3 regions of the Rahnella sp. GSA61A genome follow, and region 3 is predicted to be linked to each of the others. Evidence: predicted binding sites of a transcription regulator. Region 3 holds the regulator's gene; each other region holds the start of a gene.

Evidence for each region. The regulator PurR, encoded in region 3, represses purine synthesis genes. The targets are predictions, from matches to a motif close to CANGCAAACGTTTGCNTG.
Region 1: purE (5-(carboxyamino)imidazole ribonucleotide mutase) is a predicted target of PurR. The motif match lies at 2,143-2,160, and genes of this name have one in related genera.
Region 2: galS (HTH-type transcriptional regulator GalS) is a predicted target of PurR. The motif match lies at 1,598-1,615, and genes of this name have one in related genera.

What each region holds. Positions count from the first base shown of each region.
Region 1 is NZ_JAHXYO010000002.1:81,298-85,545, reverse strand. It holds gene ppiB (peptidylprolyl isomerase B) at 76-570, shown strand; gene lpxH (UDP-2,3-diacylglucosamine diphosphatase) at 582-1,304, shown strand; gene LC431_RS02450 (tRNA-(ms[2]io[6]A)-hydroxylase) at 1,416-2,048, opposite strand; gene purE (5-(carboxyamino)imidazole ribonucleotide mutase) at 2,229-2,738, shown strand; gene purK (5-(carboxyamino)imidazole ribonucleotide synthase) at 2,735-3,799, shown strand; gene ybbP (putative ABC transporter permease subunit YbbP) at 3,945-4,248, opposite strand, start outside.
Region 2 is NZ_JAHXYO010000026.1:16,277-20,524, forward strand. It holds gene folE (GTP cyclohydrolase I FolE) at 1-178, shown strand, start outside; gene yeiB (DUF418 domain-containing protein YeiB) at 354-1,508, shown strand; gene galS (HTH-type transcriptional regulator GalS) at 1,779-2,810, shown strand; gene mglB (galactose/glucose ABC transporter substrate-binding protein MglB) at 3,061-4,059, shown strand.
Region 3 is NZ_JAHXYO010000016.1:65,448-69,695, forward strand. It holds gene punC (purine nucleoside transporter PunC) at 1-720, opposite strand, end outside; gene punR (DNA-binding transcriptional activator PunR) at 857-1,762, shown strand; gene purR (HTH-type transcriptional repressor PurR) at 1,799-2,824, opposite strand; gene LC431_RS18930 (YnhF family membrane protein) at 3,159-3,248, shown strand; gene LC431_RS18935 (C40 family peptidase) at 3,414-4,248, opposite strand, start outside.

The sequences.
Region 1 (4,248 bases), on a different contig from region 3:
GAGTTATGGTATAAGAAAAGGCTATAGTAGCCGCTCTTACTAAGAGCACACATCAACATTAGCAGGATGATAATTATGGTCACTTTCCACACCAACCACGGCGACATCGTCATTAAAACTTTCGCTGACAAAGCGCCAGCCACGGTTGAAAACTTCCTGAACTATTGCCGTAAAGGCTTCTACGACAACACAATTTTCCACCGTGTGATTAACGGTTTCATGATCCAGGGCGGCGGTTTTGAGCCAGGCATGAACCAGAAAAACACCGATGCGCCTATCAATAACGAAGCAGACAACGGCCTGAAAAACACCAAAGGCACGCTGGCGATGGCGCGTACCAACGATCCGCATTCCGCCACGGCACAGTTCTTCATCAACGTAACTGACAACGACTTCCTGAACCACAGTGGCAAAAACGCACAGGGTTGGGGCTACTGCGTATTCGCAGAAGTGGTTGAAGGTCAGGACGTGGTTGACGCGATCAAAGCCGTCAAAACCGGCCGCAGCGGTATGCACCAGGACGTTCCAAAAGAAGATGTTGTGATCAAAAGCGTCACAGTCAGCGAATAATCAACGTCGGGATGACCACGTTTTTTATCGCAGATATCCATCTTTGCGCACAGGAACCGGCAATCACTGCCGGTTTTCTGCGTTTTCTACGTGAAGATGCGCCGCAGGCCGACGCCCTGTACATTCTCGGTGACCTGTTCGAAGCCTGGATTGGCGACGACGATCCGCAGCCGCTTCACGCTGAAATCTCGGCGGCACTGAATCAGTTACACCAGCAAGGTGTGCCCTGCTTCTTCATTCACGGCAACCGCGATTTTCTGCTCGGCAGACGTTTCGCCCGCGAGAGCCTGATGACGTTGCTGCCGGAGAAAAAAGTGCTGGAACTGTACGGACGCCGCGTCCTGATCCTGCACGGCGATACACTGTGCACCGACGATGTCGCGTATCAGAACTTCCGCAAAAAAGTCCACAACCCGCTGATCCAGAAACTTTTCCTGATGCTGCCGCTGAAATGGCGACTGGCGATTGCCGCCAGAATGCGCGCCAACAGCAAGGCGTCAAACCAGGGCAAATCACTGGAAATTATGGATGTGAACCCGCAGGCGGTGGTCAGCGAAATGCAGATGGCAGGCGTGGAGTGGATGATTCACGGTCACACCCATCGTCCGGCAATTCACGATGTGCCGCTGGAAAATAAAACCGGCCACCGCGTGGTACTCGGCGCATGGCACGAAGAAGGCTCGATGGTGAAAGTCACCGCCGATAACGTCGAGCTGATCAGCTTCCCGTTTTGAGTCACCTCAAAGTTACCCAAAATAATTTGAGTTGCTGGAAGGCGACAAGCTCATGAATCCCTGGGAGCTTAGCTGACTAAGTGACCGGGGTGAATGAGCGCAGTCAACGCATCAGCAGCCCGAAGTATGAAGGGTAACGGGTACGCCTGAATGGAAGCGGAATTGTTCGTCCGGCGTGAGGATCAGTTCCGCTTCAATTCTGCCAAACTCCTCTACCCGCTCACTGATATCCGTTCCGGCATATTGCTCCGCCAGCGCCAGATAATCGGCAAAATGCCGTGATTCTGAACGCAGCAATGAGGTGTAAAAACGCGACAAGGTTTCGTCGAGATGCGGCGCAATTTTGGCAAAACGCTCACAGGATCGCGCTTCTATGTACGCCCCGATAATCAGCCGGTCGACCAGAATATTCAGATCATCGTGATGACGGGTATGTTTGATCATACCGCTGGCGTAGCGCGAGGGGGAAAGCTGGGTATAAGTAATATTGCGCTTTTGCATGATTTCCACCACTTGTTCGAAGTGATGAAGCTCTTCACGCGCCAGACGCGCCGCACAAAACAGCAGCTCGGTGCGATCCAGATATTTGGTCATCAGGCTCATCGCCGTGGCCGCCGCCTTCTTTTCACAGTTAGCGTGGTCGATCAGCATCACCGTCTGATTTTCCAGCGCCACATCCACCCACAGAGCGGGTGTTTCACAGTGAAGAAAATCATAAATCGGTGCCAGTAAAGCCTGCGTCATAAATCAGTTTCCAATGAAGTTTGTCATTAATATATTGGTTTGGATTATACAAATCTGCCGCCAACTTCTCATCAAAAATGCGCCGTTTTCCGGCGACGCAACCGTTTTCCTCCCTCACGGAGCGTGCTATCATTTGCGCCCTCGCAGTTTCTATTTCCGAATCACAGGAGCTTTACAGACATGTCATCCAACGTTACCCCGGCAAAAATCGCCATCGTTATGGGGTCTAAAAGTGACTGGGCGACCATGCAGTTCGCCGCCGACGTCCTCACAACGCTGAATATTCCTTTCCATGTCGATATCGTCTCCGCTCACCGTACGCCGGACAAATTGTTTACTTTCGCTGAGCAGGCTTCCGCTAACGGTTTTGATGTGATCATCGCGGGTGCCGGTGGCGCAGCGCATTTACCGGGCATGCTGGCGGCGAAAACGCTGGTGCCGGTGCTGGGCGTGCCGGTGCAAAGTGCTGCACTCAGTGGCATCGACAGTCTCTATTCCATTGTGCAAATGCCGCGTGGTATTCCGGTCGGTACGCTGGCGATCGGTAAAGCCGGTGCCGCAAACGCCGCATTGCTGGCGGCACAGATTCTTGCACTGCACGATGCTGAGATTGCCAAAAACCTGGCCGCGTGGCGCACCGCACAAACTGACGAAGTGCTGAATAACCCCGACCCGCGGGAGGAAGCATGAAACCGGTTTGCGTACTCGGAAACGGCCAGTTAGGCCGAATGCTGCGTCAGGCCGGTGAACCGCTGGGCATCGCCGTCTATCCTGTCGGCCTTGATGCTGAACCGGAAGCCGTGCCGTATCAGCAAAGCGTGATCACCGCTGAAATCGAACGCTGGCCGGAAACGGCACTGACCCGCGAACTGGCGACGCACAATGCGTTCGTTAACCGCGACATTTTCCCGCGTCTGGCCGATCGCCTGACGCAAAAACAGTTGCTCGACCAGCTCGGTCTGGCGACTGCGCCGTGGCAATTGCTGGCCGATGCCGCCGAATGGCCGCAGGTATTCTCCCGGCTTGGCCAACTGGCGATTGTGAAACGTCGCGTCGGCGGGTACGACGGCCGGGGTCAGTGGCGTCTGCGTTCTGGTGAAGAAAATACCCTGCCGCAGGATTGCTATGGCGAATGCATCGTTGAGCAGGGTATCAACTTCTCCGGTGAAGTTTCGCTGGTGGGCGCGCGAGGTCACGATGGTAAAACCGTGTTTTATCCGCTGACCCATAACCTGCATCAGGACGGCATTCTGCGCACCAGTGTTGTGCTGCCGCAGCCGGATGCCGCCCTGCAACAGCAGGCAGAAAACATGCTGTCAGCGATCATGAACGAACTGAATTATGTCGGTGTGATGGCAATGGAGTGTTTCGTGGTCAGCGAAGGTTTGCTGATCAATGAGCTGGCACCGCGTGTGCATAACAGCGGGCACTGGACACAGAACGGCGCCTCTTACAGTCAGTTTGAAATGCATCTGCGCGCCATCCTTGGTCTGCCGCTGCCGAAACCGGTGGTGAGCACACCGTCAGTGATGGTGAATCTGATTGGCACGGATGTGTCAGAAAAATGGCTGAGCCTGCCGCTGGTCAATCTGCACTGGTACGAGAAAGACGTGCGTCCGGGTCGTAAAGTCGGACACCTGAATCTCAACGACGCCAGCGCCAGCCTGCTGAAAGACAATCTCAACGCACTGGTCCCGATGCTGCCGGAAGAATACGCCAGCGGGATTGAATGGGCAGTTGAAAAGCTTTGATTTGATCGGCTCCCTCCCCTGCGAAGGGGAGGGTTGGGGTGGGGTATTAAGGTCAAAATCTCATAGTTAAAGTGTGCTTTGACAAACAGTTAGCCATTAAAACCCCCTCCCTGCCTCCCCCTTCGCAGGGGGAGGAGTTTAGAAACTACGAGTCGTATTGCCGGAACAACGCCCGCCCCCGCAGCAACCGCACACCCAGCCAACCGCCGCAAACCGACAGCAGCACCGCGCTGACCACCGGTACCGCAATCCACATCAGATAATTCGGTTCCCATGGGAAATCGAAAACCTGGCGTTGCAGTAGCCACAATGCAGCTTCCGCGCCGATGGCGGCGGCGATCCCCGCCACCAGCCCGAGCACGGCAAATTCACACCACAATGTCCGGTGCAGCATTTTTTTGCTGGCACCCAGCGTGCGGTAAACAATCAGCTCCTGACGGCGCTGACGC
Region 2 (4,248 bases), on a different contig from region 3:
AACCCTGCTCGGCACCACCAATGTCGCGGTTTCCATTGATGCGGTGCATTACTGCGTGAAAGCGCGCGGTGTGCGTGACGCGACCAGCGCAACAACGACGACTTCGCTCGGTGGTCTTTTCAAATCCAGCCAGAATACGCGTCAAGAATTTTTAAGAACCGTCCGCCATCCATCGTAACTAAAGCCGCAGCGGTGTTCGCTGCGTTCGGAGACCCGAATCACTGACATCAGTCAGCTCATCGGGTTCTTCTCGCTGGCTGCCATGCTGCAACTTCATTTACTTGGATGGTAGCCACCCTGATTTTCTTCCCTTATTCTTAAATATCTCAATAATCTTCAAAAGGAATGTCAGGGTGCGCTCACGTATTGCCACGCTCGACTTTGCCCGTGGTCTCGCCATTTTTGGCATTCTTCTGCTCAATATCAGCGCCTTCGGTTTACCGAAAGCCGCTTACCTGAATCCGGCATTTGCCGGAACGCCTTCAGCTTCTGATACCTGGACCTGGGCGGTGCTCGACGCGCTGGCGCAAGGCAAATTCCTGATGATGTTCGCCATGCTGTTTGGCGGCGGTCTGTTTTTATTGCTGCCGCGCGGCAAACACTGGATCCAGGCCCGGCTGTCGATTTTATTACTGTGCGGTTTTCTTCATGCCACCCTGATGTGGGACGGTGATATTTTGCTGTCATACGGGCTGATTGGTCTGGTGTGCTGGAGGATGGTGCGGGAAGGGCGCAGCAGTCAGTCGCTGATTTCAACGGGCATCATTTTGTATCTGATCGGTGTGGCCGTGCTGGCGATGCTGGGATTTATTACCTCGCCAAAGCCCGGTAGTTTCTGGCTTCCGGGACCGGCGGAAATTCAGTATGAACAATACTGGCGGCTGAAAGGGGGTTGGGAAGCTATCCGCAACCGGCTCGATTTACTGTCATCCAGTTTGCTGGCGATTGGCGCGCAATACGGCTGGGAACTGGCGGGCGCCATGCTGATTGGCTCCGGCCTGATGCGCAGCGGATGGCTCAAAGGTGCGTTTCGCGTCTCGCATTACCGCAAGGTCGCAGCCGTACTGTTACCGCTTTCATTGCTGATTCAGATCCCGGCGATTTATCTGCAATACCGTACCGGCTGGGACTACCGCTGGAGCGGTTTTCTGTTGCAGGTGCCGCGTGAAATTGGCTCGCTGATGCAGGCGGTGAGCTATCTGGCGCTGTGCTACGGCTTCTGGCCGCTGATTTCCCGCTGGCGCATAACGCACTGGATTTCGCAGACTGGCCGCATGGCACTGACCAATTACCTGTTACAGACGCTCATCTGCATCACCTTCTTCAATGTTTTCGGCTTCTATCAGCACTTCGACCGCCTGCAACTGGTCGCACTGGTGCCGCTGGTCTGGGTGTGCAATGTGCTGGTGACATTGCTGTGGTTGCGTCATTTCCGCCAGGGGCCGGTGGAGTGGCTCTGGCGTCAACTGACGGCGAAAGCAGCGGGTGAAGAACTAAAAGCTGCCTGAACCTGACGTTGATATATCATCCTAAATGATGGATTTGGGATGAAGGTTGCATATTTGTATGTAAACGTTTTCTTTCCTGTGACGAGATTCACGCAGGCGTTTTCGCAAAATGTTTAGGATAGCGGTCGTGCCTCTCCGATGACCACTACACTAAAAAAGGAAACGCCATGCGCACTTCACCTCGCTTCTCTTTGTCTGGTTTCTTTACCTCCTGGGTCAAAAATTTCCGTATTCCTCCGTACCATTCCCTGACTGATCACGGAGCGACGCATGGTCACAATTCGTGATGTCGCCCGGCTGGCGGGGGTTTCTGTCGCCACCGTGTCACGTGTTCTGAACAATCCGTCTATTGCCAGCAAAGAAGCGCGCGAGCAGGTGTTACAGGCCGTCGCCACGCTGGGATACCGGCCCAATGCCAATGCGCAGGCACTGGCGACGCAAAGCAGCGATACCATCGGCGTGGTGGTGATGGATGTTTCAGACCCGTTCTTTGGCGCGCTGGTGAAAGCCGTTGATACCGTCGCGCAGCAGCATCAGAAATACGTCCTGATAGGCAACAGCTATCATATTGCTGAAAAAGAAAGGTACGCCATTGAAGTTCTGATTCGTCAGCGCTGTAACGCACTCATTGTGCATTCCAAGGCGCTGGGGGATGACGAGCTTTCGCGATTTATGGATCAGGTGTCGGGCATGGTGCTGATTAACCGTGTCATTCCGGGCTACGAGCACCGCTGTGTCTGGCTTAACAACGTCAGTGGCGCGGAAATGGCAACCCGCCTGTTGCTGTCTCAGGGGCACCAGCGCATTGGTTATATCGGTTCAAGTCATGGTATCGAAGACGATTTGCAGCGCTACCAGGGCTATTCGCAGGCAATGACGCAGGCACATCAGAGCGGAGATGCGCCACCTGCTGCATGGCGGGCGCAAAGTTCGCCGGATCTGCAGGGCGGGGAAGCGGCGATGGTGGAACTGCTCGGGCGTAATCTGCACCTCAGCGCGGTGTTCGCCTACAACGATTCGATGGCTGCGGGGGCGATGGCCGTGTTGAAAGAAAACGGAATTAACATTCCCGATGACTTTTCGCTGATCGGTTTTGATGACATTCCGATTGCCCGCTATACCAGCCCGAAAATGACCACCGTGCGTTATCCGATCGTTTCCATGGCGACGCTTGCCACTGAACTGGCTTTAAAAGGTGCGGCAGAACAGTTAGCTACGGGCGTTTCGCATTGCTTCATGCCTACGCTGGTCAGACGCCACTCGGTAGCTCCCTGGCAAAATGTGGCACCCGTCACTTATTGATCAAATAACGCGATGTAACCGTTTTCAATCTGTGAGAACTTTCACAGTTTATTAACATCGGGCGCATTATGATTCATTCGTTTTCAATATGATTCAATTTGGGTCCGGTTTGCCGGACTTGTTTCACAGCGAGTCAGGACGTTATAAGTCAAGGATGGCAGGCACCCACAATCGTGACGTGGAGCTGTACTGCTCCCGCAGGGATTTCCGGTGCCAAATTCTGTAACACCCTACATAACCGGAGATACAAATGAATAAGAAGGTCTTCACCCTGGCGACTCTGGCTGCAAGCATGATGTTTGGTTTTGCCGCACATGCTGCTGATACTAAAATCGGTGTCACCATCTACAAATATGACGACAACTTCATGTCCGAAGTTCGTAAAGCCATTGAGAAAGATGCGAAAGCCACTCCAGATGTGCAACTGCTGATGAATGACTCGCAAAACAGCCAGTCTACCCAGAACGACCAGGTTGACGTTATGCTGGCGAAGGGTGTTAAAGCGTTGGCCATTAACCTGGTTGACCCGGCTGCTGCCCCGGTCATCATTGAAAAAGCCCGCGGTGCTGGCATTCCTGTCGTTTTCTATAACAAAGAACCTTCCCGTAAAGATTTAGACAGCTACGACAAAGCCTATTATGTCGGGACTGATTCTAAAGAATCCGGCGTGATCCAGGGTGAGCTGATTGCTAAACACTGGAAAGCTAACCCGGCCTGGGATCTGAACAAAGACGGCGTGATCCAATACGTGCTGATCAAAGGCGAGCCGGGCCATCCGGACGCTGAAGCGCGTACTAAGTACGTCATCAGCACCCTGAATGGCAAAGAAGGCCTGAAAACTCAACAACTGCAGCTTGATACCGCCATGTGGGATACCGCACAGGCGAAAGACAAGATGGATGCGTGGTTATCCGGTCCTAACGCTAACAAAATCGAAGTGGTTATCGCCAACAACGATGCGATGGCAATGGGTGCTGTAGAAGCGCTGAAATCCCATAACAAAACCAGCATTCCGGTATTTGGTGTGGATGCCCTGTCAGAAGCGCTGGCACTGGTGAAATCTGGCGCAATGGCCGGTACCGTGTTGAACGATGCAAACAACCAGGCGAAAGCCACGTTTGATCTGGCGAGAAATCTGGCTGACGGTAAACCAGCGGCCGAAGGGACTAACTGGAAAATCGAAAACAAAGTCGTGCGTATTCCTTATGTCGCCGTGGATAAAGACAATCTGTCTTCCTTCGTGAAATAAGAATGCAACGGCAGCAGTAACGACAGACAGCAATAAAAAACAAAGCTAAGCAGTGGCAAAAATAATTGCGGTTAAGCCGTAAATAAAGACTAAGTATGATTAGACGTTAATGCTTATCTGACAGGACGTCATGTCGCTCTGCGTGTGGTGCGTATACCGGCCATACGCAGGGCTGACATCAGGTATTAA
Region 3 (4,248 bases):
GATGGCACCGGGTGAATAACCCATGTCGCTCAGGATAAACGGTGAACCCGTTAACCACGCAAAGAATCCGGCTGAACAGGCGGCATAAATCATGACATTCCCGCTGTAAACAGGCGATTTCAGTAACGTCGCAAACCCTGTTTTATCAGCCTTCGCTTGTTTTGCAGGTTTATTCTCACGCAGAGTCAGCGTCGTCAGCACCAGGACGACGGCGACTGCGGTCAGCAGAGCAAAAATGGCTTCCCAGTCAAAATGATTGAGTACCCACGCACCAAGTAATGGTGCCAGTGCCGGAGAAAGAGCCACTAACGGCATAATGCTGGCGAAGGTTTTTTTCGCCACATCGGCAGAGAAACGGTCAACAACGATTGCCTGCCAGGTGACTGCGGCGGCACAAACGCCCATCGCCTGTAAGAAGCGCAGGGCCAGAAGGGCGCGTACATTCTCAACCCAGATAACGCCCAGACAACCGACCGCAAACAGTGTCAGACCAAGAAGCAATACCGGTTTACGGCCGATCCTGTCTGACAACGGCCCCCATAACAACTGACCGAGAGCAAATCCGCCGAGAAAAATGCTCAGACTTGCGCTGATCATCCCGGGGCTGGTCATCAGACTGGTTTGCATGGCGCTGAACGCAGGCAGATACATATCAGTGGCTAAAAAGCCCAGCATGCTCAGTCCCGCGAGATAGAGCATAAATCCAAAGGAGGGTTTCATTATCGTCTCATTAATTTATTTATTGCAGATGATGTGATGCAGATTACATACCGGAGGCGGAGTTTAACGCTTTGATAACAGGCTTGTGAAACGCTAATATTTGCACTCTGCTATCAAAAATATTGAAGGCTGAATTATGTGGTCAGAATACGCCCTTGAAGTGGTAGATGCCGTGGCAAGAACAGGTAGTTTTAGTGCGGCAGCGCAAGATTTGCACCGCGTACCTTCTGCTATCAGCTATACCGTCCGTCAGCTTGAGCAGTGGCTGGCCGTGCCGTTGTTTGAACGTCGCCATCGTGACGTGGTACTGACGCCTGCGGGAAAGGTTTTTGTCGATGAAGCGCGGATTCTGACAAAAAAAATGATAGCCACGCGCCGGCAGTGTCAGCAGGTGGCGAACGGCTGGCGCGGCGAATTACGTGTGGCGGTTGACCGGATTGTAAAACCCGCACGGACACGGCGTCTGGTGCTCGATTTCTACCGCCATTTTGCGGACACCGAACTCATTATTCACTCAGAAGTGTTTAATGGTGTCTGGGATGCGCTGGTTGACGGGCGGGCAGACGTGGCGATCGGTGCTACACGCGCGATACCGGTTGGCGGGGGCTTCAGTTTTCGTGACATGGGATTTATGGACTGGCATTGCGTCGTCAGCCCGCAACATCCGCTTGCGCAGTTATCCGGCGCGCTGAATGATGATGAGCTGCGGCCTTATCCTGCACTCTGTCTGGAAGACACCTCCCGGACATTGCCTAAGCGGGATACATGGACGCTGGATAACCAGCGGCGGCTGGTCGTGCCAGACTGGACCTGCGCGCTGGAATGCCTGACCGAAGGCTTATGCGTGGGTATGATGCCGGTTCATCGCGTCACGCCGTGGATAGAACAGAAAAAGTTGCAGGTGCTGACGCTGGAAAATACGTTTCCCGACAGCCCGTGTTGCCTGACGTGGGATCAAAGCAATCCGTCACCCTCGCTGGCCTGGTTGCTGGAATATATGGGCGATACAGAAACCATGAATCAGGAATGGCTGCGTGATTAGAAAAAAACGCCTGCATCTGCAGGCGTTCGATATCTGTTAACGGCGGTAATCGCGGTACGGACCATCGGCTACGGAACGGCGTTCGACCAGTTTCGGATGCACCTCAATGGTCTGAGACTCTTCACGCTTACTGACAATTCTGTCCAGCAACATGGTAAAGGCCATTTCACCCAGACGTTCTTTCGGCTGATGCACGGTTGTCAGCGCGGGGGAGAAGTAACGGGCGTTACGCACATTGTCGTAACCGATTACGGAAATATCCTGAGGGACGCGCAGGCCCAGTTCGTCTGCGGCACAGATTGCGCCCATTGCCATCACATCGCCGCCACAAAATACGGCAGTCGGGCGGTGCTTCTGCATCAGAATTTTATGCATCGCCTGATAGCCCGATTCCGGCTCGAAATCGCCCTGAACCACCCATTCGTCACGCAGCGGAATATTGGCTTCAGTCAGTGCTTTCACAAAACCCTGGAAGCGGCCACCGCCGGTATTACGTGCCAGTTGGCCCGGGATCACCCCAATATCACGATGACCGCGTTCAATCAGATAACGCCCGGCCATGTAACCCCCTTCGAAAGCATTATCAATAATGCTGTCGGTGAAGTTCTTACGCGCTTCGCCCCAGTCCATGACCACCATTGGGATCGAACGGTGCTCCTCGAGCATATTGAGCAACTCATCAGGATATTCCGCGCACATCACCAGCAAGCCATCGACGCGTTTTTGCGCCAGCATTTGCAGGTAGGCTTGTTGTTTTTCCAGATTATTATGCGAGTTACACAAAATCAGCGTATAGCCTTTGGAGAAGCAGCTGTTTTCTACGGCTTCAATCACTTCGGCAAAATAGGGCGCTTCGCTGGAGGTGGCAAGCAGACCGATCGTTTTGGTGTTATTGACCTTCAGACTGCGGGCTACAGCACTCGGCGAGTAATGTAACTCTTTGATTGCAAGGAGAACCGCTTCTTTGGTTTCTTCGGCGACGAAACGTGTTTTATTGATGACGTGCGACACGGTTGTAGTGGAAACGCCAGCGCGCTTTGCGACATCTTTAATCGTTGCCATGTAAACAATGACTCCTGAACTCACGTGTTTCAGCACGTTAGCATTATGTTAATCGTTTGCTTGCGTGGATCTCACTGCTGGCTTCTAAAAGGGCAGTGAAATCGTTGGGTGGATTCTTCAGAATGAGGCGTGAAATGCTCTCGGGTGAAATCAACCGGCACACAGGCGTGTTAACCGACAATTTTCTCTTATAATGCAGGAAAGTGGAAGTAAAATTCTCAGGGATACATTGTCATTCAGCACAAGATTTTAAATGTTAATTATGCGAAAATGCGTTGGCACACAATTAGTGTGGCTTAAAAAATGCCACAATTTGATCCGAAAGGGGGGTTTGATGGACAGCAACCTGAAATTATCGTTGATCACCACGGTATGCGCTTTGCTTATGATTATCGCTTTCAGTTTCACTGCGGTGATGAACTGATTCAGTAAGTGATCCGCCATAAAAAAGGGCGATTCCTGTTACAGGAATCGCCCTTTTCAATTTTACGCAGTGGCCGTTACCGCCGATACTCTTCCCTGCAGAAACTCTTCGTTAAATGCTATTCAATGGCTGATTAGCGAAACTTCAGACTTAACGAATTGTTTATTATCGGATCGTTTTCGGCGTCATTACCCGGCGTGCACCCACATAATGATCTTGCCAGTAATCGTCGCCGAGAGAGGTGATTTTAATGTCTTCGCCCGTTCTTGGAGACTGAATAAACTTGCCGTTCCCCACGTAAACACCAACATGGTCTGCTGCGCCGCGGTTATTGATTCTGAAGAACACCAGATCACCGCTTTCAAGTTCGCCGCGTTTGACCGGAGCCGCATCGCGCAGGTGATACATTTCATTCGCTGTGCGTGGCATTTTAATACGGATCAAATCTTTGTAGGCGTAATAGACTAAGCCGCTGCAATCAAAACCGGTATTCGGCGAGGTTCCGCCCCAGCGATATGGTTTTCCTACCTGATGCATCAGTTTGGTCATCGCCGTTTGCTGGGCATGCTGATAGCGTTTTTTATGCGTTGCACTTAGCGTAATCGGTTTGCTGTCTTCTTCGGGCTTTTTACCTTTACGGTGCCGGCCATACGCTTCTTTTTTACTGACCCTTTCCGTGCTGTTTTTCGCGAGTGAACGGGTTTTGGCGTGTTTCTCTGTTTTGCTTTCGGCCCGCGTGGTCTTCAGTGTCTTTTCTTTTTTACTTTCGGCCCGGGTCGTTTTGACACTTTTCTCCGTCGTGGTCTTTCGTTTAGCCAGTTCGGTACTTTTAACTTTCTTCTTCGAATTCTTGTCCTGAATTTTTTGTTCTGTCACTGGCGCGATTTTAGTTTTTTTACTGGTTTTCGCGGCCACCGTTTTTCGCTTTCGCCGTTCTTCAGGTGCAGCCTGATTAACATGGCTTTTACGCTGATCGGCAGAAACACGTGTCTGCGGCGAT